2 regions of the Microbacterium sp. LWH7-1.2 genome follow, and region 1 is predicted to be linked to the other one. Evidence: predicted binding sites of a transcription regulator. Region 1 holds the regulator's gene; the other holds the start of a gene.
The links. Region 1 encodes HrcA, which represses chaperone genes, less so after heat shock. Its sites were predicted from a motif close to TTNGCACTCGNNNNNNNCGAGTGCNAA; they were not measured.

Region 1 (15,600 bases):
CTCAGTGCGCCGCTGCCGTGGCTGCAATCGGGTCTCGCGGGACTCGCCTGGGTGCCGGCCTCGTGGGTCGCCGCGACTGCGAGCACCGCCTCGGCGCTCCCGGTGGATGGCTTGCCCTGGCTCGAGGGCGTGCCCGGCGCGATGGCCCTCGCCGGGGTGGGCCTGGCTGTCGGGCTCACGATCGCCCTCGACCGCCGCGGTCCGTGGGTGCGGCGACTCACTCGCGTCACCTCCGTCGCCGTCGTCGCCGTCCTGCTGGGCGCCGGGTTCGGCACGGCAGCCCTGGCCACGGTCGCCGGCCGGTGGACCCTGCCTGCCGACTGGTCCGTGCTCGCGTGCGACGTGGGTCAGGGCGATGCCGTCCTGCTCCGGTCGGAGGACGCCGTCGCGCTGGTCGACACCGGGCCGGACCCCGAACCGCTCGCCGCCTGCCTCTCCCGCGCCGGCCTCGACCGGATCGACCTGCTCGTCCTCACCCACTACGACCTCGACCACATCGGCGGGCTCGACGCGGTACGCGGCCGGGTCGGGGCGGTGCTCCACGGACCGGGCGACGCCGCCGGACGCGCGGCCATCGCCTCGCTGGCGGCGCAGGGAGCGCGGCCGACCGAGGCGGCCGCGGGTCTCAGCGGGTCATTCGGGGACGCGCGGTGGCGCGTCCTCTGGCCGAAGGCGGGCAGCCGCGCCTTCCCGCCGGGCAACGACGCCAGCGTCGTCCTCGACGTCCGGGGCGGCGGCATCCCTCCGATGCTCCTCCTCGGCGACTTGTCGGCCTCGCCGCAGCGGCTGCTGACGACGACCGGCGCGCTCGATCCCCCCTACGCGATCGTCAAGACCGCCCATCACGGGAGCGCCGACCAGGACGCCGGCCTGTACGTCGCCGCACAGCCGTCGGTGGCCCTCGTCACCGTCGGTGCCGGCAACGACTACGGGCATCCGCGCGATGAGGCGCTCGCGATCCTCGACGAGGTCGGCGCGCGGATCGAGCGCACCGATCGCGACGGCGCGATCGCCCTCTGGGAATCGGGCACCGGTTCGGTGTCGGTATGGCACGATCGCGGGGGATGAGGGCGACGGCCGCCGTCGGTGGCCGTCGGTAGGCTGGGGGAATGGCTTCCCCCGCACGCCGAGCACCCGCGAAGGCCGCGCGCAGCGCCATTCCCCAGCTCTCGTGGCGAGCTCCGCAGCCGGCGCCGGTCGTCCTCGTCTCCGGGCCGGAGGAGGTCTGCGCTGAACGGGCCATCGCCGGCGTGCGTGACTACCTCCGTGCCGAAGACCCGACGCTCGAGGTGTCCGACATCCGCGCGGACGACTACGCCGCGGGAACCCTCCTGGGTGTGACTTCGCCGTCGCTGTTCGGCGAGCCGCGGCTGGTCCGCGTGAGCGGCGTCGAGAAGTGCTCCGACACGTTCCTCACGGAGGCCGTGGCGTACCTCGCGGCCCCGCAGGACGGCGCGACGGTCGTCCTCCGCCACACCGGCGCCAGCGTGCGCGGCAAGAAGCTGCTCGACGCGATCCGCGCGGGTGAGGGTTCGGGGGTCGAGATCGCATGCCCGGCCGTCAAGCGCGACTCCGACCGCTTCGACTTCGCCGCGGGCGAGTTCCAGGCAGCGAAGAAGCGCATCGCTCCGACGGCGCTGCGCGCGCTCGTCTCCGCCTTCGCGGACGACCTCACCGAACTCGCAGCGGCGTGCCAACAGCTCATCGCCGACGTCCCCGGCGACATCACCGACCAGGTCGTCGAGCGCTACTACGGCGGGCGCGTCGAGACGTCGGCCTTCACGGTCGCCGACACGGCGATCGCGGGGCGCTACGGAGAGGCGCTCATCGCGCTCCGACACGCCCTGGCCTCGGGCGCCGACCCTGTGCCGCTCGTGGCCGCGGTCGCGATGAAGCTGCGGACCATGGCGCGGGTCGCGGGCAACCGCGAACCCGCGGCGGCCCTGGCGTCGCGCCTGGGTATGAAGGACTGGCAAATCGATCGCGCGCGCCGCGACCTGGTCGGCTGGAACGAAGAGAGCCTCGGCCGGGCGATCCAGGCGACGGCACGAGCGGATGCCGAGGTCAAGGGCGGTTCGCGCGACGCGGTGTTCGCCCTCGAGCGCATGATCACCGTGATCGCCACGCGCGCACCGTACGGCGCCTGACCCGACGCTCCCGGCACAAGCAAAAGGCCCGCCCCTTGCGGGACGGGCCTTCACGCGACTCGAGGTCGCGGAGCTTGTCAGAGGCTCAGAGAGCGGCGACCTGCTTGGCGATGGCCGACTTGCGGTTCGCCGCCTGGTTCTTGTGGATGACGCCCTTGCTGACGGCCTTGTCGAGCTTCTTGGTCGCCGTGCCCAGCGCCTTCTCGGCAGCAGCCTTGTCGCCGGCGGCGACGGCCTCACGGGTGCGACGGACGTGCGTCTTCAGCTCGCTCTTGACGGCCTTGTTGCGCTCGCGCGCCTTCTCGTTGGTCTTGTTGCGCTTGATCTGCGACTTGATGTTCGCCACGTGTCGACGTTCTTTCGTTCGAAGGTGAATCGGATTGATGTGCCGGTCAGCGAGAGAGGGACGCTTCGCGGCGGTCGTGAGGGCGAACCCACACGCAAGCCAAACAAGGATTCTATCAGGTGAACCGAGGAGCCGTTGACACTCACAGGCGTGCGCGGCGAAGCCCTTCCATGATGCATGATCTACGCGTGGGAGCGCGCTCGCCTGACGCGCTGAGTGACGAAGGAGTCCGCCGTGCCGCAGCATCCGTCTGTCGACCTCTCGCCGTTCCCGCCCGGGTTCCGGTGGTCCGCCGCGACCGCCGCGTTCCAGGTAGAGGGCTCGCGCGGCGCAGACGGACGGGGTCGGTCGATCTGGGACGACTTCGTGGGCACTCCGGGCGCCGTGCGCGACGGGGCCACCGCCGATCCCGGCCCGGACAGCTACCGGCGGCATCGCGAAGACGTGGCGCTTCTCGCCGCGCTCGGCGTCGACCGGTACCGATTCTCGATCTCGTGGGTGCGCGTACAGCCCGAGCCCGGCGGCCCGGTGCTGCAATCGGGCCTCGACTACTACCGCCGCCTCGCCGACGATCTGCGCGAAGCGGGGGTCACGCCATTCGCGACGCTGTACCACTGGGATCTGCCGAGCGCCCTCGAAGAGCGCGGCGGCTGGCTCAGCCGCGATACGGCGCTGCGCTTCGGCGAGTACGCCGGGATCGTCGCTGAGGCGCTGGGCGACAGCATCCGTCACTGGTACACGCTCAACGAGCCGGTCTCGACGTCGCTCCAGGGCTATGCCGTGGGCACGCTCGCGCCGGGGAGGCAGCTGCTCTTCGGCGCGCTGCCGACCGTGCACCATCAGCTGCTCGGGCACGGCCTCGCGCTGCGCACGCTGCGCGCCGCGCGTGCCGAGGAGGTCGGGATCGTCAACAACCACACCGTCGTGCTGCCGGCAGCGCAGACGGATGCCGACCTCACGGCCGCAGCCGTGTATGACGTGCTCCACAACCGCGTCTTCGCCGACCCCGTGCTCACGGGCGCCTACCCCGACCTCGAGGCGCTCGGGATCCCGCCCATGCCTGTCGAGGACGGCGATCTCGAGCTGATCTCGGCGCCGGGGGACTTCTACGGCATCAACTTCTACAACCCGACGAGCGTCGCCGCGGCGCCCGACGGCAGCCCCGTGCCGTTCGAGATCGTCCCGACGCCCGGCGCACCCGTCACCGGCTTCGGGTCGGAGTGGCCCATCATGCCGGCGGCGCTGACCGGCCTGCTCTTCGACTTCACGGAGCGCTACGGAGACCGTCTGCCGCCGCTCGTGATCGGCGAGAACGGCGCGTCGTTCCCCGAACCGGCTCACGTCGACGGCCCCGTCCCGGACGCCGAGCGCATCTCGTACCTCGCCGGCCACATCGACGCCGTGGGTGCGGCCGTGCGCGGCGGCGTCGACGTGCGCGAGTACACAGTGTGGTCACTGCTGGACAACTTCGAGTGGGCGGACGGGTGGTCTCAGCGGTTCGGTCTCGTGCACGTCGACTTCGACACCGCGGCACGCACTCCGAAGGCGTCGTTCGACTGGTACCGCGCCCTCATCGCGGAGGCTCGCGCGTGACCGCCGGGCCGGGGTCCAAGGTCGGCGCGGGCTGGTTCGCCCTCTTCACGCTCGCCTGGCTCGCACTTTGGACGGTGCAGCTCACTCCGCTGCAGCTGCTCATCCCGCTGCAGCTGGACACCCCGGACGACGCCGACGGCTGGGTGTCGGGGGTGGTGTCGTCGGGCCTCGTACTGGCGATCGGCGGCATCGCCGGTGTGATCGCCGCTCCGGTCGCCGGCGGGCTCTCCGACCGCACCCGCGGCAGGATGGGGCGCCGCCGCCCCTGGGCGCTCGGCGGAGTGTGGCTGGGGACCGCTTCGCTCGCCGCGATCGCCTCGGCGTCCGGGCCGTGGGGCGTGGGGCTCGCCTGGGTGGGCGTCTCGGTCGGCGTCGCCGTGGCCTCTGCGGCCTTCACCGCGCTCATCGCCGATCAGCTGACGACGCAGCGGGGCGCAGCATCCGCCGCCGTCTCGTCCTCCCAGGCACTCGGGATCGTCGTGGGCGTCGGCGTCATCGTGCTGCTCGAACTCGGCGTCGTGGTCGGCTACCTCGTGCTGGCCGGCTTCCTCGCCGTCGTCGGCACGGCAGCGGCGCTCGTGCTGCCCGATCCGCCGGCACGCGCCGACGTGGCTGTGGCGCGCGAAGCGCGCACCCTCGGCGAACGACTCGCTGCCCTTCGCGACCGCGACTTCGCGTGGCTCCTCGCGGGGCGCCTCACGGTGAACGTAGGCAATGCGCTGGGCACGGGACTGCTGCTGTTCTTCCTGCTGTACGGCCTGCACCGCGACCCCGCGACGGCCGAGGACGAGCTGCTGCTGCTGATCCTCGTGTACACGCTCTTCGTGGTGGTGTCCTCGATCGCGTCGGGGTGGATCTCCGACCGCACCGGGCGACGGATCCCGTTCGTCGTGTGGTCGGCCGTCGTCCAGGGCCTCGCGTCGATCATCCTCGTGCTGGCGCCGTCGCTCACGACCGCGATGATCGCGGCCGCGCTCCTCGGCGTCGGCTACGGGGCATACATGTCCGTGGGCCTCGCACTCGGCACGGACCTGCTGCCGTATCCGCAGGACCACGCCCGCGACCTCGGCTTCGTGAACGTGTCGGCGAGCCTCGGCCAGCTCATAGGGCCTCTCCTCGGCGCGGGCCTCGTCGCGCTCGTGGGCGGCTTCTGGCTGCTGTTCCTCGTCGGAGGCGTCCTGTCGATCGCGGGCGGCTTCATGACCTACGCGATCCGCAGTCGGGAGCGCACGTCTTCAGCGGTGTGACGCCTCCAGCGTCGTGAGGGCGACCTCGAGGAGCGCGTTGAACACGCGCGGACGCATGACGGTCACATGGTGAGTCGTCCGCGGCACGACGATGAGCTCCGCGTGGCGCGCGACCCTCATGAACAGCTTCTCGTTGACGCGGAGCTGGTCGTACTGACCGTTGACGAACCAGAGCGGCGCGTCGATGCGATGGAGCGCTGCGAGCAGGTCGAGCACCGAGAGGCTGCGCAGCGCCACATCCTGCGCGTCGAGCGCATACCCTCCGGCCCCGAAGTCGGCCCGGGTCTCGTCGGGGAGGATGCGATCGAGCATCCGGTCGGCGAGCCACATCCCGCGGTCGGGCAGGGAGTCGAAGCCGCGGGCGAGGACCCGGTAGGTCGCGAGGCCGACGCCGCGGGGGATGGCGGTGCAGGATGCCGCGATGAAGCCCGCGACGGGGGGAGGAGTCTCCGCCCCCGCGTACTCGATGCACAGCAGCCCGCCCATCGAGTGGCCCGAGAGCAGAACCGGACCGCGCTCGGCCGCGGCGCGCACCGCGGAGTCGATCGTGGCGAACGCCGACTCGAGCGTGAACTCCTCGGCCATGCGGGACCCGTGGCCGGGGAGGTCGACCGCGGTGACCGGGTTGCCGCGCGCGGTCAGGTAATCGGTCTGCGCGCGCCACATGGTCGCGGACGTCCGGATGCCGTGCACGAGCACGACCTGGACGACCATGACGACAGGGTAGCGGCGCGAGCCCGCCTACCATGGCGGCATGCCCGAGATCGCCCCGCACATCGCGCGCATGCCCGGTTCCGGCGTGCGCCACATCCTCGAGCGCGCGCTGCGCCGGCCCGGCACGATCATCCTCGCCGTCGGTGAGCCGGGCGAGGTCGCGGGCGCGCGGATCCGGGATGCTGCGTCCCGGGCCTGGCACGAGGGTGCGATCCGGTACACGCCCAACGGTGGCATCCCGGCGCTGCGCGAAGCGATCCGCGACAAGCTCGCGCGCGAGAACGCGCTCGACGTCGGCGTCGAGCAGATCTGGGTGACGGTCGGCGCGACGCAGGCGCTGCACCTCGCGATGGCGCTCACGCTGTCGGAGGGTGACGAGGTGCTCGTGCCCGACCCCGGCTACACCACCTTCACGATGAACGCCCACCTTCTGCAGGCGACGCCGGTGCCCTATCCGCTGCGTCCCGAGCGCGCCTTTCAGCCCGATCTCGACGAGCTCGAGTCGCTGGTCACGCCGCGCACACGCGCGATCATCGTGAACACCCCCTCCAATCCGCTCGGCTCGACGTTCGACCGGGCGACGCTGGAAGCGCTCATCGCCCTGGCACGCCGCCATGATCTGTGGCTCATCAGCGACGAGGTGTACGAGCGGTTTACCTGGGGTCAGCCGCACGTGAGCCCCGCGACGCTCGCTGCCGACGGCCGCGTGCTGTCCGTGTTCTCGATGTCGAAGACCTATGCCATGACGGGGGCCCGGGTGGGGTGGCTCGTCACGCCTCCGGGGTGGCGGCAGACGATGCTGCGTGTCCAGGAGTCGGTGGTCAGCTGCGTCGACGAGCCTTCGCAGCGGGCGGCCGCCGAGGCCCTCACCGGCGATCAGGGCGGCGTCGCACACAGCGCGGCCCACTACCGCGGCAACCTCGCCGCGGCGACGGCGCTCCTCGATGCCCGCGGTCTGCGATACCTCGACCCGACCGCCGCCTTCTACCTCTGGATCGACGTGTCGCACGCGTCCGCAGGCGATGTCATGACGTGGTCCGAGCGGTTCCTCGACGAGCAGGGCGTGGCCGTCGCCCCGGGGAGCGCCTTCGGCGCCTCGGGCGAGGGTTGGATCCGCGTATGCGTGGCCAGCGATCGTGACGAGCTGCTCGAAGGGCTCGGCCGCCTCCCCGCTCCCGCCTGACCCCGCCGCGGCCGCCGGGGCTCCTCGAGGGACGCGCACCCGTACAATCGTCTGGACATGTCACCGCGCGCCCTGAAGCCCCTCGAGCCCTCCGCCACGCCGCCCGAGCTGATCCGCAACTTCTGCATCATCGCCCATATCGACCACGGCAAGTCGACATTGGCCGACCGCATGCTGCAGATCACCGGCGTCGTCTCCGACCGCGACATGCGCGCGCAGTACCTCGACCGCATGGATATCGAGCGCGAGCGCGGGATCACGATCAAGTCGCAGGCCGTGCGCATGCCGTGGGCCGCCGCCGATCAGACCTTCGCGCTCAACATGATCGACACCCCCGGACACGTGGACTTCACCTACGAGGTCTCGCGTTCGCTCGCGGCCTGCGAGGGCGCCATCCTCCTGGTCGACGCAGCGCAGGGCATCGAGGCCCAGACGCTCGCGAACCTCTACCTCGCGCTCGAGAACGACCTGCACATCATCCCCGTGCTCAACAAGATCGACCTTCCCGCCGCCGACCCCGAGAAGTACGCGGCGGAGCTGGCCGGTCTCATCGGCGGCTCGCCCGACGACGTGCTGCGCGTGAGCGGCAAGACGGGCATGGGGGTCGAGATCCTGCTCGACCGCATCGTCGAGCAGATCCCCGCTCCGAAGGGGAACGCGGATGCCCCGGCCCGGGCCATGATCTTCGACTCGGTGTACGACTCCTACCGCGGCGTGGTGACGTACGTCCGCATGGTCGACGGCAAGCTGGAGCCGCGCGAGCGCATCCAGATGATGTCGACGAAGGCGACCCACGACCTCCTCGAGATCGGCGTGTCCAGCCCCGAGCCGGTGCCCACGAAGGGGCTGGGCGTCGGCGAGGTGGGCTACCTCATCACCGGCGTCAAGGACGTGCGCCAGTCCAAGGTCGGTGACACGGTCACCAATCAGCGCAAGCCTGCGACCGAGGCACTCGCCGGCTACACCGACCCGAAGCCGATGGTCTTCTCCGGCATCTACCCCATCGACCAGAGCGACTACGCCGACCTGCGCGAGGCGCTCGACAAGCTGAAGCTCTCGGACGCGTCCCTCCAGTACGAGCCCGAGACGTCGGTGGCGCTCGGCTTCGGCTTCCGCTGCGGCTTCCTCGGTCTGCTGCACCTCGAGATCATCACCGAGCGCCTCTCGCGCGAGTTCGACCTCGACCTCATCACGACCGCGCCCTCGGTGACGTACGAGGTCACGACCGACACCGGCGACACCGTCGTCGTCACCAACCCGAGCGAGTACCCCGACGGCCGCGTCGCCGAGGTGTCCGAGCCGGTGGTGAAGGTCGGCATCCTGCTGCCCAAGGATTACGTCGGAACCGTCATGGAGCTCTGCCAGTCCCGCCGCGGGTCGCTCCTCGGAATGGACTACCTCAGCGAGGACCGCGTCGAGCTGCGCTATCACATGCCGCTGGGGGAGATCGTGTTCGACTTCTTCGACCAGTTGAAGTCCAAGACCCAGGGCTATGCGAGCCTCGACTACGAGCCCGCCGGCTCGCAGACCGCCGATCTCGTCAAGGTCGACATCCTGCTGCAGGGCGACAAGGTCGACGCGTTCAGCTCCATCGTGCATCGCGAGAAGGCGTATGCGTACGGCACGATGATGACCGAGCGCCTGCGCAAGCTCATCCCGCGCCAGCAGTTCGAGGTGCCCATCCAGGCCGCCATCGGCGCCCGGATCATCGCCCGCGAGAACATCCGGGCGATGCGCAAGGACGTCCTCGCGAAGTGCTATGGCGGCGACATCTCGCGCAAGCGCAAGCTCCTCGAGAAGCAGAAAGAGGGCAAGAAGCGCATGAAGATGGTCGGTCGCGTCGAGGTCCCGCAGGAGGCGTTCATCGCCGCGCTCTCAGGGGACGTCGAGGGTCCTGCCAAGAAGTGAACCGACTCGCGAAGTAGGCTGGAATCCATGCGTCGAGGAACCTTCCGGGACGACACCGTCGACTATGCCGCTGTCGGGGCGACCCAGGCACCGGATCTGATGCAGTATCCACCGGAGCGCAGCCTCCCGGCGGAGCAGTCGTGGCGCATCGGCAGCGGCGAGGCCCGCTTCCGCGCCGCGAGCGAGGCTCTCATGTCGTGGACTGCTCAGCGGGGTGCGGGACTCGAGCTCACCGATGTGCGCCCTGCGTCCGGCCCCATGTACTCGGGCGTCAGCTTCGACGCCGAGGGCAACCCCGTCGCGCCGAGCCGGTCCGAGGCCGAGCAGCGGTTCGACGCCGACGGCACGCCGTTCGTCGGCGCGGGCACGACGATCCGCGTCGACGGCCGCGTCAAGGGGCTCCGCGCGGACGCCGAGCTTCGCGTCATCTTCGCCGTCGAAGAGCCTCGGCGGGTGGGCTTCGCGCTCGGCACCGTGAGCGACTCGGTCGTAAGCGGCGAGGAGTCGTTCATGCTCGACTGGTACGACAACGACGAGGTCTGGTTCACGGTCCGCGCGTTCGACGCCCCGCGCGCCGTGCTCTACCGGATGCTTCCCGGCCTCACGAAGCGCCGCCGACGGGAGTTGTTCACGCGCTACCTGCGCGCGATCTCGCCGCTGTACACCACCCCCGCGTGAGGCGCTGATGGGCTCCGCTCTTCCGCTCGGCGAGCCCGTTCCCTCGGACGGCTCGCTGCCGCCCGGCACGCGCATCGATCCGGCCGCCGAGTTCAGCGTGTACCTGCACGTCCCGTTCTGCCGCGTGCGCTGCGGCTACTGCGACTTCAACACGTACACCTCGTCTGAGCTGCGGGGGGCCCGCCAGGACGAGTACGCGGACACGCTGCTGCGCGAGATCGCTCTTGCCGCGCCCGTTCTCGAACGCGCCGGCGGAAACCGCCCGGCATCGACGGTGTTCTTCGGCGGCGGCACCCCGACTCTCCTCCCGCCAGGCGACCTCGGGCGCATGCTGGCAGGTGTCCGCGACACGTTCGGCATCGCAGCGGACGCAGAGATCACGGTCGAGGCCAACCCCGACACGGTGACCCCCGCCGTCGCGGCCGAGCTCGCGGCATCCGGTGTCACCCGTCTCTCGGTCGGCATGCAGTCCGCTGTCCCGCACGTCCTCGCCGCGCTCGACCGCACGCACGACCCCGACAACGTCCGCACCGCGGTCAGCGCGGCACGCGGCGCCGGACTCGACGTGAGCGTCGACCTCATCTACGGCGCCCCGGGCGAGTCTCTGGACGACTGGCGCACGTCCCTGGGGGCGGCGGTGGCGCTCGAACCCGATCACGTCTCGGCATACGCGCTCATCATCGAGGACGGCACGAAGCTCGCCCGCCAGATCCGACGCGGCGAGGTCGCCGCTCCCGACGACGACCTGCAGGCTGACATGTACGAACTGGCCGACGACATGCTCGCGGCCGCCGGATTCGACTGGTACGAGGTGTCGAACTGGGCGCGAGGGGACGCGCACCGCTCGCGACACAACCTCGCGTACTGGGTCGGCTCGGACTGGTGGGGCTTCGGCCCCGGCGCGCACAGCCACGTCGCGGGCGTGCGGTTCTGGAACGTCAAGCACCCGGCCGCCTACGCGCAGCGGCTGGCCGCGGGGGAGACGCCGGCAGCCGGACGGGAGATCCCCGATGCCGCAGCCAGGAATCTCGAGAGCGTGCTGCTGCGCACCCGCGTCCGCGACGGACTGCCCGTCGAGGAGCTCCTCGGCGAGGGCCGTCACGCGGTCGCCGCGCTCATCGCGGACGGCCTCATCGAGGGTCACGCCGCGCTGCGGGGGAGGGTCGTGCTCACCCGCCGCGGCCGCCTCCTCGCCGACGCCGTGGTCCGCGCACTCACCGACTGACCTCGGCGGCGCGTGCGGTCCCGGGTGCGACGGCAACCCGACCTGCGTCGCTCGGCGATCCTGACAGCGCATCGGATAGAATTGGCACTCCAGTCGTGCGAGTGCCAGCTGCGGCGTGAGGAGGCGGGATGGTCAGCGAGCGAGGTCTGCAGGTACTGCGGGCGATCGTCCAGGACTACGTCGACACGCGCGAGCCGGTCGGCAGCAAGGCGATCGTCGAGCGCCACGCGTTCGGCGTGTCTGCGGCGACCATCCGCAACGACATGGCGCTGCTCGAGGACGAAGACCTCATCGTGGCGCCGCACACCTCGTCGGGCCGGGTGCCGACCGACAAGGGCTACCGCGTCTTCGTCGATCACCTCGCGGAGCTCCGGCCGCTCTCGCCGGCCCAGCGCGCCGCCATCGCCTCGTTCCTCGACGGCTCCGGCGACCTCGACGACGTCCTCGTGCGCACCGTGCGCGCGCTCACGCAGCTGACCGGTCAGGTCGCCATCGTGCAGTATCCCTCGTTCGCCCGCGCCACGGTCACCCACGTCGAGCTCGTGCAGCTCGGCGGCGGACGCATGCTGGTGATCGTGGTCACCGACACCGGACGCGTGTCGCAGCGCCTGACATTCGTCGGCGAGGACTTCGACGACGCGGATCTCGCGCACATCCGCGCCGGCCTCGGCACCCTCCTGGTCGGCCGCCCCGTGCGCGAGGGACTGCAGCGCATCGCCGAGCGACTCGACGGCCCCGACACGCAAGCGCCTGCGCACGAACGCGCAACAGACGAGATTGTGCGCGCCGTCGCCGAAGAGCTCGAGGAGTTCCGGCAGGACAAACTCGTGATGGCAGGCAGCGCCAACCTCGCCCGCCGCGAGTCCGACTTCCGCGGCAGCATCTACCCGCTCCTCGAGGCGATCGAGGAGCAGGTGACCCTGCTGCGGCTGATGGGCGAGATGGTCGCGGACGAACAGGGCCTCTCGGCGAGCATCGGCCGTGAGAACGAGGCGTTCGGTCTTGCCGAGGCATCCGTCGTCGCCAGCGACTACGACGCGACGGGCGCGCTCGCCCGCGTCGGGGTGCTCGGCCCGACGCGCATGGACTACCCCACGAACCTCGCGACGGTCCGCGCCGTCGCGCGTTATCTCACGCGCATGCTCGAGCAGGACGACACCTCCCGCTGACGCACGCGCGCACACACGATCCCGCGGCCTCGCCGCGGCAGGAAGGCGAATGTGGCTGACCACTACGAGGTCCTCGGCGTCTCACGCGACGCCTCCACCGACGAGATCAAGAAGGCCTACCGCAAGCTGGCCCGCCAGCTGCACCCGGACGTGAACCCGGGCGAGGAGGCGTCCGAGCGCTTCAAGCTCGTGACGCATGCCTACGACGTCCTCAGCGACCCCGAGCAGCGCGCACGTTACGACATGGGCGGCAGCGACTCGCCGTTCGGCGGCGGCGCCGGCGGCTTCGGCGGGTTCAACGACATCTTCGAGACGTTCTTCGGCGCAGCGGGCGGGTCGCGGGGCGGTCGTCCCCGGTCGCGTCGAGAGCGCGGCCAGGACGCGCTCGTGCGCGTCACGCTCGAACTCGGGGACGTCGTCTTCGGCACGCACCGCGACATCGAGGTCGACACCGCCGTGGTGTGCGAGACCTGCCAGGGCTCCTGCTGCCAGCCGGGCACGAGCCCGGTCACGTGCGACATCTGCCACGGCACCGGCAACGTCCAGCGCCAGGTGCGGAGCCTCCTCGGGAACGTCGTCACGACCCAGCCGTGCAACGTCTGCCAGGGCTACGGCACGACCATCCCGTACCCGTGCGCCACCTGCCAGGGGCAGGGCCGCGTGCGCGCGCGCCGCACCGTGTCGCTCGACATACCGGCCGGCGTCGAGACCGGACTGCGCCTGCAGCTTCCGGGTTCGGGCGAGGTCGGCCCGGCGGGCGGCCCGAACGGCGACCTGTACATCGAGGTCACCGTGCAGCCGCACGAGGTGTTCAGCCGCGACGGTGACGACCTGCTCGCGACGCTCGAGGTGTCGATGCCCGACGCGATCCTCGGCACCACGACGACGATCGAGTCGCTCGACGGCCCCGTCGATCTCGAGGTGCGGGCCGGCGTGCAGGCAGGCGACATCCTCACGATCAAGGGGCGCGGCATCACGCCCCTGCGCGGCTCCCAGCGGGGCGACCTCAAGGTCGGTGTGCACGTGGTCACCCCGACGCGCCTCGACCACAAGGAGCGCGCCCTCATCGAGGAGTTCGCCAAGCGCACCAAGGCTCCCTCGCCGAAGCTGGCGGAGTTCCATCAGGGCCTGTTCGCGAAGCTGCGCGATCGCTTCCGGAACGCCTGACCCGTGCCCCTGCACTTCCTCCTCGATCAGCCCGTCGATGCGGCCCCCGGCGAGACGGTGACCCTCACCGGCACGGAGGCGCACCACGCCGCGACCGTGCGCCGCGTGCGGGTCGGCGAGGAGGTCACGGTCGGCGACGGGCGGGGCGCCTGGCTCACCGGCAGCGTCGAGTCGGTCGCGCCGCGGGAGGTGGTCGTCCGCATCGACGGGCGGACGGATGCTGCGCCCCCGCGGCCGCGCGTCGTGCTGGTGCAGGCGCTGGCCAAGGGGGATCGCGACGAGCTCGCCGTCCAGGCGGCGACCGAGCTCGGCGTCGACGAGATCGTGCCCTGGCAGGCGGCGCGGAGCGTCTCGCGGTGGGACGCCGCGAAGGCGGCGAAGGGCCGGGCGCGCTGGGCGACCATCGTGCGCGAGGCCGCCAAGCAGGCGCACCGCGCGTGGGTGCCGGAGGTGGCGGAGCTGACCACGACCGCGGCGCTCGCACGGCGGGCGGCAGCATCCGTCGTCCTGATCCTGGAGCCGACGGCGACCGAGCGGATCAGCGCCCTCAGGGTGGAGCCGGCCGAGGAACGCGACATCGTGCTCGTCGTCGGACCCGAAGGCGGCATCGCTGCGGAGGAGCTCGACGCCCTCGCGGCCGCGGGTGCGCGACTCGTGCGCCTCGGCGACACGGTGCTGCGGACGTCCACCGCGGGACCCGCGGCACTGGCGGTCGTCAGCACGGCCCTCGGCCGCTGGTGACGGCTCGACGGGTTCACCGAGCGGTTCCCTGCGCCTGCCGATCGGTCCCTGAGCCCGTCGAAGGGCCCCGTCGGTAGACTTGCCGCATGAGTGAACCGTCGATCTTCACGCGCATCCTGGACGGCGAGATCCCGTCCGAGATCGTCGCAGAGACCGAGAACGCATTCGCCATCCGTGACATCGCGCCGCGGGCGCCCCTGCACCTGCTGGTGATCCCCAAAACCGAGGAGTACCGCAACGTCGTCGAGCTCGCGGCGGGCGACCCGGAGCTCATGGCGGAACTCGTGGGCCTGGCCAACACGCTGGCCGCCGAGCACGGCGACGGGGACTTCCGCCTCGTGTTCAACACCGGCCCGAACGCGGGCCAGACCATCTTCCACGTGCACGCCCATGTGCTCGCGGGAGGCCTCGAAGAGAAGAGTGTCGGTGCCTGATCAACCTGCTCATGAGACCGTGAGCGACCACGTCGAGGTCGACGGCGTCGCGATGGTGCAGCTCCTCGGTCCACAGGACCGCCTGCTGCGGGTCGTCGAGAAGGAGCACCCGGGTGTCGATGTGCACGTGCGCGGCAACGAGATCACGCTCACGGGGGAGGCGGCGGCGGTCGCCGCGGCGCGGACGCTGGTCGACGAGCTCGTCGCGATGACGAAGGCGGGTCAATCGCTCGGCGAGGACGACGTCGCCTCGTCGAACCGCATCCTCCGCAGCGAGGGCGGCCCCCGCCCGTCGGAGGTGCTCGGCGAGGCGATCCTCTCCTCGCGCGGCAAGGTCATCCGCCCGAAGACCCTCGGCCAGAAGGCGTACGTCGACGCCATCGAGGAGAACACGATCGTGTTCGGCATCGGCCCCGCCGGTACCGGCAAGACGTATCTCGCGATGGCGAAGGCCGTCCAGGCGCTGCAGCGCAAGGAGGTCAGCCGCATCATCCTGACGCGCCCGGCCGTCGAGGCGGGGGAGCGGCTCGGCTTCCTCCCCGGCACGCTCACCGACAAGATCGACCCGTACCTGCGCCCGCTGTACGACGCGCTCAACGAGATGATGGACCCGGAGCTGGTGCCCAAGCTCATGGCGACGGGCACGATCGAGGTCGCTCCGCTGGCGTACATGCGGGGCCGCACGCTGAACGACTCGTTCGTCGTCCTCGACGAGGCGCAGAACACCACGCCCGAGCAGATGAAGATGTTCCTCACGCGCCTGGGCTTCGGGACGCGCATGGTGGTCACCGGCGACATCACGCAGATCGACCTGCCGCAGGGCGCCTCCGGCCTGCGGCTCGTGACCCGCGTTCTCGGCGACATCGACGACATCCACTTCTCGTACCTGACGAGCGATGACGTGGTGCGCCACACCCTCGTGGGCCGCATCGTCGACGCCTACAGCGAGTACGACGAGCGCCGGATCGCCGCGCGTCGCGAGAGGGACGAGGCATCCGAGTTCGCCAACCGCGCCGAGCGACGCGCCGCCACCGTGCGCGGCGGCGGA
Region 2 (15,600 bases), 1.3 Mb from region 1:
CTGGTGCGCTGACCCCTACGACGCGACGCGCGTACGGCGCGCGTGGATGAGGGAGTCCACGGTCAGCACGATGAGCGACACCCACACCAGCCCGAAGCCGATCCAGCGTTCGACGGGCATCGGCTCGCCGAGCACCAGCCAGCCCACCAGGAACTGCAGCACCGGCGCGACGAACTGCATGAGCCCGATCGTGGTGAGCGACACGCGGCGCGCACCCGCCGCGAACAGCAGCAGCGGCACGGCCGTGATCACGCCGGTCAGGCTGAGGAGCACGGTGTGCTGCCATCCGTACGCACCCATCGTCAGGCCTTCGGTCGCACCGACGATGACGAGCACGACCACGGCGATCGGCGAGAGCCACAGCGTCTCGAGCGTGAGGCCGCTGACGGCGTCGACCGACGGGCCGACCTTCTTCTTCACGAGGCCATAGAGGCCGAAGGATGCGGCGAGCGTGAGCGCGATCCAGGGGAAGGCGCCGTAACCGATCACGATGACGAGCACCGCGGCCGCGGCGATGCCGATGGCGACCCACTGCGTCGTGCGCAGGCGCTCGCGGAGCACGAGCACCGCCAGGAGCACGGTGGCGATCGGGTTGATGAAGTAGCCCAGGCTGGTCTCGATGACGTGGCCGCTGAGCGCCCCGTAGATGAAGACCTGCCAGTTGACGTAGATCAGTAGACCCGCGATGACGGTGAGCCCGAGCACCTTCGGCTGCCGGAAGATCGCGGCGAGCCGCGGCCACGAGCGGGTCACGGTGAGCAGCAGGGCGCAGAAGACGAGCGACAGCAGGATGCGCCACGCCACGATCTCCCACGGCCCGGTGGGCGCGAGGAGCAGGAAGTACAGCGGCAGGAAGCCCCACAGCAGGTACGCCGAGAACGTGAAGATCCCGCCGAGCCGGCGCTCCCGGGCCGCGGCGACGTCGGACACGACCCGGCGGGTCCCTGTGGTGACGCCGAGGTCGAGCGCCGTCGCGTCATCGAGTCCGTCCACCACGTCGCGATCGGGAAGGGAAGACTGCTCGTGACTCACCGAGTCAGCCTACGCCCGCCCTACCCTGGGCACGGTGGCATCTTCGGGCTCGCAGCATCCGTTCCCTGACGTCCTCGGCCGCAATCCTGCCACCCGTGACGCCCCGCCTCCCTGGCCGCCGATCCGGGCATGACGAAAGGGCCGGATGCCGAAGCATCCGACCCTCTCGGTACGCGCTGTGCGCGGGACTCAGCGAACGACGACCGCGAGGACGTCGCGAGCCGACAGGACGAGAAGCTCGTCGCCGCCGAACTTGACCTCGGTCCCGCCGTACTTGCTGTAGATCACGCGGTCGCCGACGGCGACGTCGAGCGGGATGCGGTTGCCGTTGTCGTCGATACGACCCGGGCCCACCGCCACGACCTCGCCCTCCTGGGGCTTCTCCTTGGCGGTGTCGGGGATGACCAGACCGCTGGACGTGGTCTGCTCGGCCTCGACCTGCTTGATGACGATGCGGTCCTCGAGCGGCTTGATGGAAACCGACACGGTCTACCTCTTCCTTCTTGAGACTAAGACTCGTTAGCACTCTGACATTGAGAGTGCTTACGTCAGTCTAGGCAACCGGCTGGCACTCATGCAACGTGAGTGCCAATGAGTCGTCACGCTCGAACCGGGTTTCGCCTCATGACCTCGGCGCTTCGCAAAATGAGCCAACCCCTTGAGTGCCATTTCGAAGCGGATGTATCATCGCAGACGTCGGCCGCTCTTTCGTGGGGAACGAACTAGGGCGGTCGATGCGAGGTCGGGGGAGCTCGCACGCAAACGATGTGGGGGCGTTTCAGCGTGGAATCCTATTTCCTCTCGGTTGATGTCGGGACCAGCCGAGTAGGGGCGGCAACAGCCAGGCTTGCTCCCGACGGCAGTATCGTCACCTCCTCTTTCCCGCTCGGCCGCCGCGCCGACAGCGTGGCAACCGTGGTCTTCGTCGCCGAAGACGGCGAGATGCTCTTCGGCGATGCGGCAGAGCGCCGCGGTGTGACGCAGCCAGAGCGATTGATCCGCGAGTTCAAGCGAAGCATCGGCGACGAGGTCCCGATCGTCGTCGGCGGCCACTCGATCCGGGCTGAACAGCTGTACGCACGGACCGTCGCCGATGTGATCGACACGGTCGCGGAGCGCGAGGGCGCACGCCCGGAAGGCGTGATCCTGACGCACCCCGCGATGTGGGGTCCGCACCGCATCGGCCTGGTGCGGTCGGCGCTCGAGGCGATCGGCGTAGGCGCCGTCGCCTTCATCACCGAGCCCGAGGCGGCCGCGCGCCACTACGACGCGTCCCGCAACATCGACGACGGCCACATGCTGGCCGTGTACGACCTCGGCGGAGGCACATTCGACTGCGTGGTCCTGCGCAAGGAGCACGCCGCCTTCGACCTCGTGGGCGAGCCGGTGGGCATCGACAATCTCGGTGGCGCGGACTTCGATGACGCCGTCCTGCGCCACGTGCTGCGCACAGCCGAAGTGCCCGCCGAAGCTCTCCAGGACACCTCCCCCGACTCCCGCATCGCGCTCTCCCAGCTGCGTCGCGAGTGCGTCGACGCCAAGGAGGCGCTCTCCTTCGACTCCGACGCCGTGATCCCGGTGCTCCTGCCGGGTGGGCGCTCGAGCGTGCGGCTGACTCGCGCGGAGTTCGAGGGCATGATCGACGAGTCGCTGGCCAAGACGATCGACGCTCTCGAGGATGCCCTCGAGGACGCGGGCATCGACCCCGACCAGGTCGAGTCCATCCTCCTGATCGGGGGCTCGTCGCGGATCCCGCTGGTCACCCAAGGTCTCTCCGAGCGGTTCGGTCGACCGACCGCGATCGATGCCGACCCGAAGTCCTCGATCGCGCTCGGCGCCGCCCACACCGCACTCATCCGCGCGAGCGACGTGCAGCTGGGGGTGTCCGGCGAACTTGCCATCTTCGATGCCACCCGGGCCGCGGCCGCCGAGATCGAGCTCGCGGGATCCCCGGTCGAGCGCGGCATCCCGGCTCCGGTCGGGCCGGCAGCGGCGGCATCGTCCGCGCCCAGCGCCCGGCACATCGTCGCGATCGCGGGCGGCGCGGTCATCGTCGCGGCCGCGATCGTCTTCGGAAGCACGCTCACGGCCGGCACGGGCGCGCTGAACGGGTTCTTCACCGTCTCGAGCGACCCGACGCCCGAGCCCACGACCGAGGAGGTCGTGCCCGAGACGACCGCTCCCCAGGCGCAGCAGCCGGCTCCCGAGGGCGCCGCCCCGGTCGCACAGCAGCCGGCCCCGCGTGCGGCCAACCCGCAGCGCAAGGGCGCGACCCCGCAGAAGAAGACGACCACCACGACCACCACGACCGAAGCGGCACCGGCGCCCCGCCCGACGAAGGGCGCGTCACCCGCTCCCAGCACCGGCACGCAGACCGCAGGCACCGGCGACAGCGGCGGCACGGGCACCGGCGACACGGGCACCGGCGACACAGGCGGGACCGGAAGCACCGGGGGAACCGGTGGCACGGGCACCACCGGCACCGACCCCGAACCCACGCCGGAACCGACGCCGGATCCCACCCAGGAACCGACGCCTGAGCCGACGCCGGAGCCGACGCCTGAGCCGACGCCGGAGCCGACCCAGGAACCGGCACCCGAACCCACCCAGGAACCGGCACCCGAACCCACCCAGCCGGTGGACCCGCCCCCCGCGGATCCGGCGCCGGAGCCCACGCCCACCACGGACCCTGCGCCCTGACGTCGGGGAACGACGATTCATCATGGCTTCACCCACAATGACCGTGGCGGCGTTCTTCGACGCGACGACCTTCACCGGTTCGCGCCACGCACGTCCTCTCATCGACGCGCTCACAGCTCAGGACATGCCGCCGCGCGTGCTGATCTCGGGGAACGCAGGCTCCGGCAAGACCACGATGCTGCGCGGCGCCCAGCGCTTCCTCACGCAGAACAGCGCAACGGTCACCGTCCTCGGTCCTGAGACCGATGTCCTCGACGTTCCCGCCTCGAGCATCCTGCTCGTCGACGACCTGCATCTGCTGCCCGCCGCACAGATGGAGGGGCTGCGAGTGCGCGCGAGCGACCCCGACGCGGCTCTGGTCGCGACGAGCCGGCCCTGGCCGCACTCTCACGCCCTGTCGTCGATCGCGCGGCACCTCGAGCGCAGCCGGCCCGCCGTGGTGCTGGGCCACCTCACGCGCGCGGACGTGCTGGACTACCTCGAGGCGAACGAGCGCACACTGCAGCCGGCGTGTCTGGATCACCTGCTCGAGGTGACGGGCGGGGTGGCGTGGCTCGTGTCGGCCGCGCTCGCCGCCCACGACGATCGCGACTGCGCGGACGACAGCAGCCACGCCGCGCTCGGCCACGTGCTCGAGCAGAGCGTCGCCCACCGGATGGGCGTCGTCGAGGAGGAGGTACGGCGCACCATCGAAGCCATGAGCGTATGGTCGGACGACGCGCCGGCGATCACCGACGCTCTCGACGATGTCGAAAGCGTCATCGCACAGGGCTATGCGGAGGGGCTGCTGCTGCGCAACGGGCGCCCGGTGCCGGTGGTGCGCTCCGCAGTACGCGCGAACCTGTCAGCTCGGCGGCTGGTCGACCTCATCGCGGTCATGCCCGGCGGCATGGACCCGCTCGCCTCCCGCACCGGCGACTGGCTCGCGGACATCCGCGACCCGCGCCTGTCATCGGCCCTCGTCGAACACGGCGACCAGCTCCTCGATTCCGATCCCGTTCGTGCGGGCGAACTGTACTGCGCTGCGGCGGAAGCGGGAGTGAACTCGGCTGACCTCGCCGCGAAGCGCGCACAGGCGGCGTGGTCATGCGGCGACATCGACTCGGCCGCCCAGCTCCTCGACGAAGCGATGGCGTTCGCCGACCGCTCCGAGAGCGTCACGGCGCGCATCGCCGATGTCGCGGCCGCCACCTGGTCGATGCGGGGAATGCTCCACACCGGGTCGGGGTTCTACGATGTCTTTCCGCCGACCACGGCCGAGGCATCCGTCCGCCGCCTGATCGCCCGCATCGGGATCGGCGAGGCGGGCTCGGCCGAGACCGAAGACGCATCCGCGCCCGGAGTGCAGCGCGCGGCGCCCTCGACGCTGGGCGTAGCGATGAACCTCCTGCAGCGAGGTCTTCAGACGTCGCTGCGCACCGATCACGCCGATGCAGCGGTAGCCGATCTCGTGCGCGCGTCGCACCTGTACACGGCGTCGCGCTCGTCGACGCCGATGCCGGAGCACCCCGCGGTGATCGCCGCCGTCGCCGCCATCAGCGCCGGCGACCTCGCGACAGCGCGGGCGGTCATCGACGCGGCGATCGAGGGACATCAGGGGACCCCGTGGGTGATGTCGCGGCTCCTGCTGTGGAAGTCGTGGATCGCCCTGCAGCAGGCGAGGGGCGCGCGGTCCCGCGAAGCGCTCGAGGCCGCGGTCGCGCTGACGCCCAAGGCTGCCGCGCGCGATGAGCTGCTCCTTCAGGCGATCCGCGTCGGACTGGCGCGGCGTTATGAGGACGCCGCGGGCCTGGAGGCGGCGTGGGAGCGCGGCCGCGACGGCCTCCTCGACGCGGACGTCGATCTCTACACGCTGCTTCCGCTGGTCGAGTTCGTCAGCGCCGGTGCGCGGGTGGGCGACGAGACGGTCACCGAGCCGCTCTTCACGCGTGCGCTCGCGCTCGTCGACGCGCTGGGTCGGCCGGCGCTCTGGTCGGCGCATCTGCGGTGGGCCGGCATCCAGCGCGGCATCCTCCGCAACCTCCCCGAGTCGCTGAGCCCTCACGCCCACGCGCTGGTGGACGCCGCCCCGCACAGTGGTGTCGCCGAGACCATGGCGAAGGCCGGGCGACTGTGGACGTCCGTCCTCGCGGGCTCGGTCGACGTCGACGAGGTCGACAGGGCGGCCCAGTCCCTCGCCGCGATAGGACTGAGATGGGATGCCGCGCGGCTGGCCGGTCAGGGAGCCGGACGCTCCGACGACCGCAAGGTGTCGGCACGTCTGCTCGCGCGGGCGCGGGAGGTGTACCCGCAGGAGAAGCCCGCGGTCGCCGAGACGCCCGGCGAGAACGCCGAAACGCCTTCGGACGCCACGGAATCAGTGCTGAGCGAGCGCGAGACGGATGTCGCGCGTCTCGTCGTGGAGGGCAAGACGTACGCCGAGATCGGCGAGACGATCTTCATCTCCCCGCGCACCGCGGAGCACCACATCGCCAGCATTCGTCGGCGGCTCGGCGCGACCTCGCGCTCCGATCTGATCGCCAAGCTGCGCGTCGCCCTCTCGCAGACCCGGCCCTTCGCGGAGGACGGCTGAGGACACGGGTGCGGAACGCCCCCAGAACCCCCAAGAACCCCCCTACCGATTCGGGAAAACCCCCGATTCGCCGATTGTGAGAAACACCTAATGTCGAAAGTGATTCTCGAAGTGACAGGAGCCGAGTCATGACAACACCTTTGGCAACGATTGCCGACGCATTGATCGAGTTCATACTCAGTCTCCTGGGCGACCCGGCCGCCGCCGCGGAGTTCGAGGAGGACCCGCAGGGAACGCTGGCCCGCAACGGTCTCAGCGACGCGTGCGTCGAAGACGTCCGTGCCGTCGCCCCCGTCATCGTGGACCACCCCCACGTCAGCCCCAAGCCGCCGATGCCTCCGGCACCGCCGAAGCCGCCGTCGGTCGAGAACGAGATCTACACCATCACGAACAGCTTCGCGATCGACAACCGCGCGACGATCGTGGACCAGTCGGTGAACCAGAACATCTGGGCGGACGGCGACGTCAACCAGATCTTCGATCAGGAGGCCGTCGTCAACAGCGGCGACAACGGTGCTGCTGCCGGCGATGACGCCGAGGTCGACAACTCCGAAGACACCACCACGGTGGGTGACGTGGCCATCGGGAACGAAGACACGACGACCACCATCGACGGTTCGTTCAACGACAACTCGACGAACACCGACACCGACGTGGATGCCGAGGCCGACGACTCGTTCAACAACTCGCCCGATGCTGCGCCCGTCGTGGCTGTCGATGCTGCGCCCGCCGAGGCCGCGCCCGTCGAAGAGGTCGCGCCGCCGGTCGAGATCCAGACGGTGGCCGACGACGCCTACGATTACGCCGTTGACGCGGCGACGTTCGTCGCGGAGGAACCTCCGCTCGAGCCGGAGCCCGAGGACCAGTACTAAGGATCCGACGTGCCCGAACGGGAAGACGACGACCGCTCGCGCGCCCTGGCAGGTCCAGGGCGCGCGAGCGCGCGTCCCAAGCCGCCCCCGCCCACGTTCGAGGAGGCCCCGCCCCCGGGCGACGCCATCGGCCGTGTGCCGGTGCGCAAGGTTCCGGCCTCGAGTGTGCAGCGCCCGCCCGCGCCGACGGTCGCGCCCAGACAAGGGACGCCTCAGCCTCCGCCACCGCGGCGAGAAGCTCCGGAGCGGCCGCCGACCGCCAGCGCGAACGCGGCTCCTGTGCTCACCAAGCGTCCCCCGCCGTTCTCGGTCAGGCTCAGCCAGTTCCTGTGGGTATTGAGCCTGCTCACCGGCGGCGTGGCGGTGGTCTATCTGTTCGTCATCCGCGAGGACCAGCTCCCCATCATCGCGGACGTCGCCCGCGCCGTCGAAGAAGGCCGGAGCGAAGAGACCTACACCGCGGCGGCCGACATCATCTTCTGGCTGGTGTTCGGCACGGCGCTCGCGCTGCTGCTGGTGCAGATCGTGCTTCTCGTGTCGTTCACCAACCGCAAGCCGCACGTCCGGTGGTGGCAGCTGGCCACCGTGGCGGGGCAGATCCTGCTGTTCCTGCTCTCAGCGGAGATCTTCACCACGGGCGAGCACGCCCCCGTGCTGCGGCAGGTGCTCCTCGCTCAGTGGGCTCTCGCCCTCCTCGCGCTCCTCTTCAGCACCTTCCACGGCGCCCTCCAGTGGACCGCCCGCAAGTACGACGTCCGCCGCGCCGGTTCCGACGACGGCGAGTTCTGACGCGACCTCCTCGAGACTGCGGATCACCGAGCGGGCCACCTCCACGGTGGCCCGCTCGGCGAGCGGGGACTCGCTGAGCGTGCGCCATCGCGCCAGCAGTTCGTCGACGCGCTCCCGGCTCTCGGCGGTGGTGGCGGTCTCCGCCAGTCCCAGACGGGCGCCGGCAGAGGGCCCGGTTCCGCCGATGATGCGCTCCGCCTCCTCCGCATCCAGTCGGCTCAGCGGCAGTCCCGAGGAGCGCGCCCGCGACAGGAGCGAGAGCTCGCGCAACGTGTGCGCCGACGCGTAGATGCGCTCGACGCCACCCAGGACCGCATCAGCACCGTCGCGCGGCTTCTCACGCAGGAGCGTCTGCAGCGCATCGAGGACGCCGCGCACCTTCAGCGCCCCGGCGCGGGTGCGGAACTGCAGCTGGATGAACTGCTGCAGTTCGTTCAGTCCGCTCTGCTGAACGAGTTGTTCCGAGAGCTGCGAGGAGTCGGCCGCACCGCCGCGGATCAGCGCGCTCGCGAGGCGCACGCCGAAGATGCCGAATCGGTTGAGCAGCGCGCGGCGGACGTCCTCGCTCAACGATGTCGCCTCCGTCGGGCGCACGAATCGGTCGGCCGACACCATCAGAGCCTCACGGGAGGTGCGGTCCATTCCCGCCAGGTCGCGGAAGGCGGCGAACTCGTCCTCGCGCAGCGTCCGCGCGCTCTCGGCGAGGAGCCCCGCGACGGGCACCACCCCGAGCGACAGCGACGCGAGGTCCCCGTCCTTCTCATAGCGGCGCGCCACTTTGCCCGCCGACAGCAGCGAATCGATGCGACCGGATCCGATCTCGTCGGCGCGCGACAGCACGGCGACGGCGTTCACGGTCTGCGACGCACCGGCAGCCGTGTCGCGGAACGACTCCAGGAACTTCAGGTCCGATGCGTGCAGGTGGCGCATCAGGTAGACGATCGCGTCGGCCGACGAGGGCTCGGTGTCGGGCACGAGGAAGTCCGTGGAGCGCGCGGACACATCGCGCGAGAGCGAAGCGATTCCCGGGGTGTCGATCAGGATGAGCGAGCGCAGCCCGGTCGACGGCCAGCCGACGTCGATCCAGGCGACGTCTTCCGGCGCGACGCCGTCGAGATCGAGCACGAGCCGCCCGGCGTCGCGCCGGATGGGCATCGAGCGGGATTCCCCGTCATAGGGATGCATGGTGATCGTCGGAGTCGCCGAGTAGCGGTACCACGTCACCACCCGCGTGCATTCGCCCGCGTCCGTGGGGGCCAGGCGTTCGCCGAGCATCGCGTTCAGCAGCGTGGACTTGCCGGCCTTGACCATGCCCGCGATGGCGAGACGGATCGGCTCGCTGAGGCGCCGTTCCAGGTCGGCGAGCAGGTCGCCGGCTTCCGGATCGTCGGCGTACAGCTCGCGCGCAGCGCGGACCAGAGCACTCGCGTCGTCGAGGATCGACACCCTCACCGCTTCGCTGCCTCCACGGCTCGCAGTGCCGGAAGGGCAGGGATCTTGGCCTTCAGCGCCTCGAGCTGCTGCACTCGCAGCTGAAGCTCCTTCACTCGCTGGTCCTGCTGCCCCGCGTACGTGCCGGCGGCCTGCTTGGCGGCGAGCACCGCGTCCGAGAGCGAGCGGTGCAGCTCGTCGGCGATGCTGCCGAAGTGGTCGCGCGCGGCGCGCTGCACGATGCGCAGTCGGTCCTTCAGCTGCTTGCCGACCTGGAACTGCACCTCGTCGAGATAGCGACGCACGAGGGTCTTGGCCTCGAAGCGCCGGCGCGACAGCCGCGAGTTCATGTCCTCACGATAGGCCCTGCGCCCCACCAGCACGCCGGCCAGGAGCGACAGCGGGTTGATGAGCGACAGGCCGATCAAGCCGGTGGCGAGGCCGACCATGAGCACGCCGCCGTACGAGCCGCGGACGCCGATGAAGATCTTCTCGCCGGCCCCCATCTGACGATGGTCGAGCGTGGCGATGTTCTCCACGTCGTCGAGGATGCCCTCGGTGTCGCCGACGTAGATCACCGGAAGGTCGGTCTCGCCCTGGATGAACAGTTCGGCGACCTCCTCCGAGAGCCATCGCGACCGCTCGTCGGTCCACACGAACGTCTCCGAGACGGCCGCGGAGACGCGCTGATCGAGCCACTCGGTGAGTTGATCCCAGATCGGCCCGGGGTCGCCCTCGTCGATGGCGTTCTCCGCCTCGCGCTGCACCTTGCGAAGGCGGTCGCGCAGGTCGTGCTCCATGTCCGAGATGAGGTCGGCGACGCCGTCGTTCAGCTGCACCTGCCATTTGGACGACCGTCCGCGGAACTCGTCGGCGCGCGCTTTCGCGTCCTCGAGCTGCGCGATGAGCTTGGGGGTGTCCTCGGGGTGGAGGATCGCCTCGAGCTCGGAAGTCAGCGACATCTTGAGCTGGTCGACGACCGAGATGAGGTCGTGCACCGCGCTGCGCGCTTGGATGACCTCGGCGCGTCCGAGGACTTCCTGACGCAGGTGGCTCACGAGCGCGGGGAAGCCCGACTCCTCGTTCAGCCCGCGGTCGCGCTCCTCCGCCGCGATCAGCCGCAGGTCGCTCGAGACGGCGAAGATCGGCACGTCCCCGATATCACCGAGATGCGAGCGGTCGATGCGCTCGATGTCGCGCCATTGCGGGTACAGGTCCGTCTTGGCGAGCACGGCCGCGACATTGGGGGATACGCGCATCGCGTGCTTGAGGAACTGCACCTCGGGCTCGGTGTACTCCTGTGACGCGTCCGAGACGAGCAGGACCGCGTGCGCCGATGACAGCGCGGCGAGTGTCGCCAGGGCGTTCGTCGAGTCGAGGCCGCCGACGCCCGGCGAGTCCACCAGTCTCAGGCCGCCCTTGAGCAGCTCGCGGGGAAGCACCACCTCGGCGGTGATGACCTTGCGCTCGTTGGCGGGGTTCCCGCTCTCCGAGACGTACTGGGCCAGGTTCTCGAGGGGGATGCGCTGGCGAACGGGAGGCGCCTCGTCGTCGCCCTGGATCGTCACCCAGGCATCGGGCTCCGCCGCGTAGCCGACGGACGTCGGCACACTCGTGGCCACGTCGTCGTCGACCGGGCAGACGGGCGCGTTGACGAGGGCGTTGATGAGCTTGCTCTTGCCCTGCTTGAACTCGCCGACCACGATGACCCGCACATTGGGGTCCTGCAGACGGGCGTGCGTGTTCTCGAGGCGTTTGGCCAGGTCGCCGCGGCCCGTCGTGGTGGCGAGCTGACCGACGTTGTCGACGATGGAGACGAGCGCCTTGCTCGCCGCCGGCGCGACCGGCGGCGCTGTCGGGTTGTCGGCGTCCCCTGCGACCGCCTTCTGGACGGCTGTGCTTTCAGCCACGAATGCTCCCCCTTGTATGCACTCCCCCGCACCACGCTAGTCGAAGGTCAGGAAGCGCGGGCGGTACCGGAAAATACATGTCCATAACGTGGTCTTGCCCGGCCACCCTCGCGGAGGGCGGCCGGGCAAGGTCTGTGTGAGCGGATCAGAAGTCGACGATGTCGTCGCCCGCGACGTCGCCGCCAGGGCTGAAGAAGTTGCCGCTGTTCTCCCACTCGAGCTCGTTCTCCACCGAGTTGTCGACCTCGCTCGTGAACGAGTCCTCGATGTCGACGTCGACGTCCGTCGAGTTGTCGGTCTCGTTGAAGGAGTCGTCGATCTCGACCTCGAACTCGTTCCACTCGTTGGTCGAGTTGTCCTGGAACGAGTCCTGGATGTGGGTGTCGATCCACGTGTTGCCGATCGACACGTCGCCGACGCTGATCGTCGTCTGCGAGTTGTCGACGTCGGCGTCGTCGCCGGCAGCCGCACCCCAGTCACCCGAGTTCGCCACGGCCTCCTGCTCGAACTCCTGGTCGACGTCGCCGTTCACGAAGCCGAACGACTGCGCGACCGACTGGTCGACGACCTGTGCACGGTTGTCGATGTCGAGGTTCAGCGAACCCGACGCGGCAGCAGCCGCAGCAGCAGCGCCGCCGGCACCGCCGAGGGCGAGGTTCAGGTCGCCGCCGACACCGGTGTTGTACTGGCGGACGCCGACCGTCACCGAGTCGTCGTTGAGCGTGGTCTCGTTGAAGGAGTCCGTGTAGTTGTCCGAGTTGTCGTTGTACGAGTCGTCGGTCTCCGAGTTGTCGTCGGTGGAGTTGTCCGAGTTGTCGTTGAACGAGTCCTCGATCTCGACCTCGACGTCGGTCTCGACGGAGTTGTCCGAGTTGTCCGAGTTGTCCGAGTTGTCCGAGTTGTCGGTGTTGCCGCTGAAGTTGCCGTTGCCGGAATCCTCGATGTCGGTGTTGCCGATCTCGTTGTCGGAGGCGATGTCGTTGCCGACGGCGCTGTTGACGTTGTTGTCGTCGTTGTCGACGGCGCTGTTGACGTTGTTGTCCTCGACCTCGACGTCGGTGTCGTTGCCGACGACGTTGCCGTCGTTGCCGACGACGTTGTCCTCGACCTCTACGTCGGTGTTGCCGATGTCGTTGTTGGAGAGGACGTCTTCGATGTTGGTCTGAACACCGAGGACATTCACATTCTCGTCAGCCATGATCATTCCTTTGTTCGCGGAGCCTGGTGGCGTACGTGTAAGAGTCTGTTCTCAGGGCCGCCCGGTCACATCCGGGGTGATCCCGCAACCTCCCCAGGGGAGGTGGGGGTTCCGGTTGGGGGTTTCGGGATGCGGTCCGGGCTATCCCCGGGGCGGCGGCGCCGTAGGCTCGGCGGGTGGAACTCTCCGAACTCGAAGCGCTCCTGACGCCCGAGGGCCTGCGTCTGCTCGACGCGATGCCGCCTGTGGACTCCTCCGACGACGTCGCGCGCACCGTGACCCGACTGCGCCGCGACGGCCACTCCCCCGACCTCGTCTCCGCGGTCGTCGGCCAGGCGCGGCTGCGCACACGCGGGCGCGCGAAGTTCGGCGATCTGGCGGAACGGATGCTGTTCACCCGCGCCGGCCTCGAACAGGCGACGCGTCTGCCGATCGCGGCCCGTCACGCGGCACGGTTCCGCGACGCCGGGTTCACGCGCGTCGCCGACCTCGGCTGCGGCATCGGCGGTGACGCCCTCGGTCTCGCCGGGCTCGGCCTGCGCGTGACGGCCGTCGATGCCGACGCGGTGACCGCCGGCATCGCGGCCTACAACCTCGCGCCGTTCGGCACCGACGCCGAGGTGCGTCTGGGCACCGCGGAAGACACCGACCTCGACGGCATCGACGCCGTGTGGCTCGACCCGGCCCGCCGCACCGCCGGGCACTCCGAGACCGCCCGCACGCGCCCCGAGGACTGGTCGCCGTCGCTCGACTGGGTCTTCGACCTCGCCCGGCGCCTGCCCATCGGCGTGAAGCTCGGTCCCGGGCTCGACCGCGATCTCATCCCCGACGACGTCGAGGCGCAGTGGGTCAGCGCCGACGGGTCGACCGTCGAGCTCGTGCTGTGGTCAGGAGCTCTGGCGCGCAGGGGTGTCCGCCGCGCCGCGCTGGTCATCCGCGGCGATCAGGCGCACGAGCTGACGGCCGAGACGGATGCTGCGGACCAGCCCACCCGCGAGCTCGGCGCCTTCCTGCACGAGCCCGACGGCGCCGTCATCCGCGCGCGCCTCATCGGCGACGTCGCCCGTACGCTCGAGGCGGGGATGCTCGACGAGCACATCGCCTACCTCACGTCGGACGCCGCCCTCACCTCGCCGTTCGTCTCGACCTTCCGCGTGCGCGAGGTGCTGCCCGCCGACGAGAAGGCCCTCGCGCGGGCGCTGCGCGAACGCGACATCGGCCGCCTCGAGATCAAGAAGCGGGGCGTGGACGTCGACCCCGCGGCCCTGCGCCCGCGTCTGAAGCTGCGTGGCTCGGCCTCGGCGACGCTCCTCCTCACCCGCATCGGCAGCCGCCGCACCGCCATCCTCGCCGACCGCGTCTAGCCCCGCCCGCCGCCCCGCTTCATGCTGTTCACTTGCGCTATGTGCGCCCGAACGCGACTTTGACGTACGTGTAGCGCAAGTGAACCGATAAAGGGACCGCCGACACGGGTGCATGCGGCCGCCGCCGGTCAGCCGATGATGTGGGCCTGCGCCGCCGCGTAGAGGAGCCAGCCGGCGCTGTACAGGATCGACAGCGTTCCGAGCACGATCGCCCACACGGCGACGGAGCGGTTCTCGAGCGGGCGTCGGAGGGCGATGATGGCCGACACGACTGCGACCAGGCCGATCGGGAACCCCCAGCCGACGAACATCGACACGATGAGCCCGACGATCGCGAACGCGAGCGCCCAGCCCGCGAGCCCGCGGTGGAACCCCGAGTCCGTCGCCGTCCACGACGTGTCGTCGGCAGTGAAATCGCCGCCCGGCTCGGCCGGTGCGGTCTCCACGGTGACGGCGACCGGTGCCGTCGGCAGCCGCAGGAACCCGCCGCGATGCGCCCCCGGCAGCGGTGAGGCGTCCTGCGCGGGCTCGACGTCCGGCGACACCGGCGTCACGGTCGGTCCCCCGGGATCCTCTGGTCGCCCCGCGGAGGGCACGCCCGCGCCCGCGGTCGAGGCGCCCGGCGCATCCGCAGACGCCGGATCGACATCGGCCGGATCAGTGTCGGGCGTCCCGTCCTCGCCGGGGCGCGGCATCCGTTCGTCCGTCATGCCGACTCCGCGACCTGGATCTCGGTGACGGGCAGTGTCGAGTCGGCGCCGAACTCGAGGGTCGACGGCTCGCGGCCCGACATGATGAGCTCGGACGTCAGCGCCGCGATCATCGCGCCGTTGTCGGTGCAGAGCGACAGCGGCGGGATGCGCACGGTGACGCCCTCCTCCGCGGCACGTTCGAGGGCCACCTCCCGCAGCCGGCGGTTCGCGATCACACCGCCGCCGAGCAGCAGGCGGGGCACGCCGTGGTCCCGGCAGGCGGCGAGTGCCTTGGTGACGAGCACGTCGACGACGGCCTCGCGGAAGCTCGCGGCGACGTCGGCCACGGGCACCGCCTCCCCGAGAACCTCGCGCTGCTCGACCCAGCGGGCGACCGCGGTCTTCAGTCCCGAGAACGAGAAGTCGTAGCGGTGCTTCGCCATGTCGCTCGCGCGCGACAGCCCGCGCGGGAACGGGATCGCCTTCGGATCACCGGATGCTGCCGCCCGGTCGATCTCCGGACCCCCGGGGTAGGGCAGCCCCAGCAGCCGAGCCACCTTGTCGAAGGCCTCGCCGGCGGCGTCGTCCATCGTCTCGCCGAGGAGCTCGACGTCGGTGGTGAGGTCCCGGACGAGGAGCAGCGACGTGTGCCCACCCGAGACGAGCAGCGCGACCGTCGGGTATTCGAGGGGCGGTGCCTCGGCGTCGAGGATGTCGGCCGCGATGTGGCCGACGAGGTGGTTCACGGCGTACAGGGGCTTCTCGAGCGACACCGAGAGCGCCTTCGCCGCACCGACGCCGACCATGAGGGCGCCCGCCAGCCCGGGCCCCGAAGTCACTGCCACGGCGTCGAGGTCTGCCAGTGCGACCCCCGACTCGGCGAGCGCCGCCTCGATCGACGGCTGCAGCGCCTCGAGGTGCGCGCGGGCCGCGACCTCGGGCACGACGCCGCCGTAGCGGGCGTGCTCGTCCATCGAGCTCGCGATCGTGTTCGACAGCAGCGTGCGGCCGCGCACGATCCCGATCCCGGTCTCGTCGCA

Region 2: a site for HrcA is predicted at 1,598-1,624, ahead of groES (co-chaperone GroES). Genes of this name have one in related genera too.

What each region holds. Positions count from the first base shown of each region.
Region 1 covers NZ_CP151637.1:775,382-790,981, forward strand. Annotated here, with positions in the region: gene MRBLWH7_RS03680 (ComEC/Rec2 family competence protein) at 1-1,068, shown strand, start outside; gene holA (DNA polymerase III subunit delta) at 1,110-2,147, shown strand; gene rpsT (30S ribosomal protein S20) at 2,233-2,493, opposite strand; gene MRBLWH7_RS03695 (GH1 family beta-glucosidase) at 2,728-4,086, shown strand; gene MRBLWH7_RS03700 (MFS transporter) at 4,083-5,333, shown strand; gene MRBLWH7_RS03705 (alpha/beta hydrolase) at 5,322-6,047, opposite strand; gene MRBLWH7_RS03710 (aminotransferase class I/II-fold pyridoxal phosphate-dependent enzyme) at 6,088-7,230, shown strand; gene lepA (translation elongation factor 4) at 7,288-9,138, shown strand; gene MRBLWH7_RS03720 (DUF1990 family protein) at 9,166-9,816, shown strand; gene hemW (radical SAM family heme chaperone HemW) at 9,824-11,041, shown strand; gene hrcA (heat-inducible transcriptional repressor HrcA) at 11,170-12,210, shown strand; gene dnaJ (molecular chaperone DnaJ) at 12,262-13,377, shown strand; gene MRBLWH7_RS03740 (16S rRNA (uracil(1498)-N(3))-methyltransferase) at 13,381-14,118, shown strand; gene MRBLWH7_RS03745 (HIT domain-containing protein) at 14,205-14,552, shown strand; gene MRBLWH7_RS03750 (PhoH family protein) at 14,605-15,600, shown strand, end outside.
Region 2 covers NZ_CP151637.1:2,077,318-2,092,917, forward strand. Annotated here, with positions in the region: gene MRBLWH7_RS09795 (metal-sensitive transcriptional regulator) at 1-12, shown strand, start outside; gene rarD (EamA family transporter RarD) at 16-930, opposite strand; gene groES (co-chaperone GroES) at 1,222-1,518, opposite strand; gene MRBLWH7_RS09810 (Hsp70 family protein) at 1,948-3,732, shown strand; gene MRBLWH7_RS09815 (LuxR C-terminal-related transcriptional regulator) at 3,755-6,304, shown strand; gene MRBLWH7_RS09820 (IniB N-terminal domain-containing protein) at 6,433-7,176, shown strand; gene MRBLWH7_RS09825 (dynamin family protein) at 7,792-9,417, opposite strand; gene MRBLWH7_RS09830 (dynamin family protein) at 9,414-11,306, opposite strand; gene MRBLWH7_RS09835 (hypothetical protein) at 11,452-12,504, opposite strand; gene MRBLWH7_RS09840 (class I SAM-dependent methyltransferase) at 12,681-13,868, shown strand; gene MRBLWH7_RS09845 (hypothetical protein) at 13,997-14,578, opposite strand; gene tsaD (tRNA (adenosine(37)-N6)-threonylcarbamoyltransferase complex transferase subunit TsaD) at 14,575-15,600, opposite strand, start outside.